2 regions of the Aeromonas media genome follow, and region 2 is predicted to be linked to the other one. Evidence: riboswitches for the same ligand, from Rfam matches in the RefSeq annotation. Region 2 holds a riboswitch; the other holds the start of a gene.
The links. Region 2 has a riboswitch for lysine ahead of KI797_RS08760 (Na+/H+ antiporter NhaC family protein). Riboswitches for the same ligand answer to the same signal wherever they lie in the genome.

Region 1 (2,396 bases), 830 kb from region 2:
CAGCGGCCGGGTGCGGCGCATCGACGTGGAGGGGATCACCCGCCAGCTGGATCAGCATGGTCTGGTGCTCATCTCCCCCATCGGCTGCTCGGTCACCGGCGAGAGCTTCAACCTGAGTTCCGAAGAGGTGGCGCGTCGGGTGGCGGTGGATCTCAAGGCAGACAAGCTCATCTGTTTCAGCAGCACCCAGGGGGTGATGAACAGACAAGGCGAGGCCATCTCCGAGCTCTTCCCCGAGCAGGCAGAAGAGCTGCTGGTGGAGCTCGAGCAGGCCGGCGAGGAGATGTCCGGCACCGCCCGCTACCTGCGTGCGGCCATTGCCTCCTGCCGGGGCGGCGTGCCGCGCTCCCACCTGGTGAGCTATCAGGATGACGGCGCCATGCTGCAGGAGCTGTTCAGCCGCGAGGGGCTCGGCACCCAGATAGTGCGCGAAAGCGCCGAGCGGGCACGGGCCGCCACCATCGAAGACATCGGCGGCATCCTGGATCTGATCCGGCCGCTGGAGGAGGAAGGCATCCTGGTGCGCCGCTCCCGTGAGCAGCTGGAGATGGAGATAGACAAGTTCACCATCATCGAGCGCGACGGCCTCATCATCGGTTGCGCGGCGCTCTACTGTTTCATGGAGGAGGCGATGGCCGAGATGGCCTGCGTCGCCATCCATCCCGAGTACCGCAACTCCAACCGGGGTGATCAGCTGATCGCCAAGGTGGCCGAGCGGGCCAAGCGGCTCGGCATCCGCCGCCTGTTCGTGCTCACCACCCGTTCCATCCACTGGTTCCGGGAGCGGGGCTTCGATCCCCTGGAGGTGGAAGATCTGCCGGTGGCGCGCCAGCGGCTCTACAACTGGCAGCGCCGCTCCAAGGTTTTGTCCAAGACGATTTCGTAACTGATTGATCTTGTGCCTGGTTGTTGCCAATTGTGTACTTTTTTACAAACTCGATTGACAGTGCAATCCAGAGCAGGGTATTTCTACATGCACGCCACCTTCCAGGGTGGCACCAGAAGAGGAGCGCTGCCCAGGCAGCCCAAGGGAGGACACCAGCGTCCGGTGAACTTGGGTCAGGGGGAGCAGCGCCGAGACGAGTGAGGCAACTGGTATACCTCAACGTCGGCTGCGGGGGCTGAATCCCCCGGGTTGTCATCGGTCGTGTGCATCCCACAGGCATCCAGCAGGATCCTTGTGGGATGGGCACCGCGGATGGAGTGCTTCTGGCCGGGATCCTTCGCTATTCCTGCCATTTTCTGCCTCCTCCTCTCTTTTGCCCGATGAAACCGGATTTTCACCTTGAGACAGGAGTATGCAATGAACCCGATCAACGTCGCCAAGTTTGGCGGAACCAGTGTCGCCGATGCAGCGGCCATGAACCATTGCGCCGACGTGGTGCTGGCCAATCCGGCGACCCGGGTGGTGGTGCTGAGCGCCAGCGCCGGGGTCACCAACCTGCTGGTGAGCCTGGCTCAGGGTGAATTGGACGAAGCCGGGCAGGATGCCCAGCTCGCCAGATTGACCGGGATCCAGCAGGCCATCCTGACGGCGCTCGGCAACCCGGGCGAAGTGAGCGCCCTCATCCACGCCCAGCTCGGCGACATTCGCACCATGGCCCGCCAGGCCTGCCAGCACACCGATGCCGAACTGGCAGACCGCCTCATCGCCTGCGGCGAACTGATGTCCACCCGCCTCTTCACCGAACTGCTGCACCAGCGGGGCATCAAGGCCTGCTGGCAGGACGCGCGCCAGCTGCTGCGCACCGACAGCCGCTTTGGCAAGGCCACCGTGGATCTCGCCGCCACCCGCACCCTCTGCCAAGCCACCCTGGGCCCGCTGCTCGGTGACAGCCTAGTCATCACCCAGGGCTTCATCGGCGCCGACGCCGATGGCCGCACCACCACATTGGGCCGGGGCGGCTCCGACTACAGCGCGGCCCTGCTCGCCGAGGCACTGGACGCAGGCAGCATAGAGATCTGGACAGACGTGCCCGGCATCTACACCACGGATCCGCGCCTGGTCACCCGGGCCCGCCCCATCCCGGAAATCAGCTTCGTGGAGGCGGCCGAGATGGCCACCTTCGGCGCCAAGGTGCTGCACCCGGCCACCCTGCAACCCGCCCTGCGCCAGGACATTCCGGTGTTCGTCGGCTCAGCTAGGGATCCCGCAGCAGGTGGCACCTGGATCCGCGCCAGCACCGAGACCTGCCCGCTGTTTCGCGCCGTGGCCCTGCGCCGCCAGCAGGTGCTGGTCACCCTGCACAGCCTCAACATGTTCCACGCCTACGGCTTTTTGGCGGAGGTGTTCGGCATCCTGGCCCGTCACCGCATCTCGGTGGATCTCATCACCACCTCTGAGGTGAGCGTCTCCCTGACCCTGGATCACACTGGCAGCCAGAGCAACGGCGAGC
Region 2 (2,396 bases):
TTGGGCGGGACTGTGCTTCAGATCAGATGGCAAAGTCTTCCACGGATTTGCCTTCGGCCACGGCCTTGGCAATGGCGGAGGGCATGCGGCCCTGGCCGGTCCAGGTTTTTTCCACACCATTGTCCAGATAACGGTATTTGGCGGGGCGGGGGGCACGTTTGCCTTTGCTGGCCTTGGTGCTCTCGGTGGTAACTGTGCCCACCAATTCAGCAGGATCTATCCCTGCGGCTTTCAACATTTCGGCGTATTCGGCAATTTTCTTCTGATGTTCTTCACGGGCCTGGCGTTCGGCAGATTCATCTTGCTGGCGCTCGGCGACCACCTCGGACAATTTCTGCAGTCCCTCTTCCAGTTGCTCCAGGGACAAATCGCGGCAGGCTGCGCGCAGACTACGGATATTCAGCAGAATTTTCAGAAATTCGTTCATATTAGCTACCACGCGAGCAGAAATATTAATGGGAAGGGCTGGTTTTTCGATAATTTATAGGGGGGATTGGCACCAAGTCAAGCCTGCCAAAATAATTAATTAGGCAGATAAATAAAGTCCGGAAATTATTCACGACACCCGCTTTATTCTCATTGCAGGAGTTTCATTTCCGAATGAGTTCCGAGCAGATGAAAATATCGACCGCATCGTATTTTATGAACCATTTGACTACCATTTTTCCGCTTTTCGCCACACAAGCCTTGAAATTTAATCAAAAAACTTGCTATCAATCCGTGGCTCGATAAAATGTGCCGCGAATACCTTTAAGTAGAGGCGCGCTGCCTATGAGTAACCGAGCGGAGGGTGATGCCTGCGATGCTCGATGAAAGGAGTCGGCGCCGAAGTGACCAGGCCATCATACCGGGTTGCTGGTTCTGCATCGAACAGGTGCAGGACTGCCATAGTCATCCACTATGGAGCGCTACCTGAAGGGGCTGAGGAGTATGCCCGCCCTGGGTTTTGTTTCTTTGATCCTCTCGGTAGATCTCCACCTGTTGTCTTTAGGTGCAAAGAGATCATGGACATCGTTCATTACGCCGACTCCGGTTGGTCTGTCGTTCCCCCCCTGTTGGCCGTCGCCCTTGCGATCATTACCCGCCGCGTCCTGGTGTCGCTGGGGGTGGGCATAGTCGCCGGCAGTCTGCTGCTCAACCAGTTCTCCCCCCTCGAATCCCTGCATTACATGCTGAACACTGTGCTCAAGATCTTCTGGGTCGACGGTGCGCTCAACCGGGACAACGTCAACATGATCCTGTTCATGTTGCTGCTGGGGGGCCTCATCAGCCTGATGAGCGTCTCCGGGGCGACCCGGGCCTTCGCCGAGTGGGCCGAGCGCCGCGCCAAGACCCGCAAGGGGGCCAAGGCCCTCACCGGCATGATGGTCTTTGCCTTCTTCATCGACGACTTCTTCCACAGCCTGTCGGTAGGGGCCATCTGCCGCCCGGTCACCGATCGCTTCCAGATCTCCCGCGCCAAGCTGGCCTATCTGCTGGACTCCACTGCGGCACCGGTCTGCGTGCTGATGCCCATCTCCTCCTGGGGCGCCTACATCATCGCCCTGGTGGGGGGCATCATGGCGGCCCATGGCCTGACCGATCAGAGCCCCATTTCGGCCTTCGTCGAGATGATCCCGATGAACCTCTACGCCGTGTTCACCCTGATCATGGTGCTGGTGGTGATCGCGTTCCAGCTCGACATCGGCTCCATGCGTCAACACGAGCAGTGGGCGCTGGAAGGCAAGCTGTGGGATGAGTCCAAGGGGCGTCCCATCGGGCTGGACATGGAGTCTCCGGAGGAGAGCAATGGCGGCATGATCGACATGGTGCTGCCGATCCTGACCCTGACCCTGGCAACCGTCTACTTCATGATCGATTCCGGCGCGGCCGTGCTGGCCGACAAAGGCCTGCCATTCAGCGTGCTCGGCTCGTTCGAGAATACCAACGTCGGTTCTTCCCTGGTCTATGGCGCCCTGTGCAGTCTGGTGGTCTCCATCGGTCTGGCCATGCGCCTCAAGCTGGGTGCCAAGAACTGGATGAAGGCGGCTCCGCAAGGGATCATGGCCATGCTGCCCGCCATCAACATCCTGTTGTTCGCCTGGACCATAGGTGCCGTGGTGCGTGACGTTGAGACCGGCAAGTACCTGGCCTCCATGGCCAATGGCAACTTGCCGATCGAAGTGTTGCCGGCTGTGGTATTCATCCTCTCCTGCGCCATGGCCTTTGCCACCGGTACCAGCTGGGGTACCTTCGGCATCATGCTGCCGCTCGCCGGCGACATGGCCGCCGCCAGCGACATCAGCCTGATGCTGCCGATGCTGGCCGCTGTGCTGGCCGGCTCGGTGTTCGGTGATCACAGCTCGCCCATCTCCAGTACCAGCATCCTCTCGGCCACCGGCGCCGGCTGCCATCAC

Region 1: it holds a riboswitch for lysine, as region 2 does, so the genes downstream of both, lysC (lysine-sensitive aspartokinase 3) here and KI797_RS08760 (Na+/H+ antiporter NhaC family protein) in region 2, are expected to answer to the same signal.

The regions. Positions count from the first base shown of each region.
Region 1 is NZ_CP075564.1:2,717,000-2,719,395, forward strand. It holds gene argA (amino-acid N-acetyltransferase) at 1-886, shown strand, start outside; lysine riboswitch at 995-1,217, shown strand; gene lysC (lysine-sensitive aspartokinase 3) at 1,304-2,396, shown strand, end outside.
Region 2 is NZ_CP075564.1:1,889,251-1,891,646, forward strand. It holds gene KI797_RS08755 (H-NS family histone-like protein) at 23-427, opposite strand; lysine riboswitch at 748-919, shown strand; gene KI797_RS08760 (Na+/H+ antiporter NhaC family protein) at 1,005-2,396, shown strand, end outside.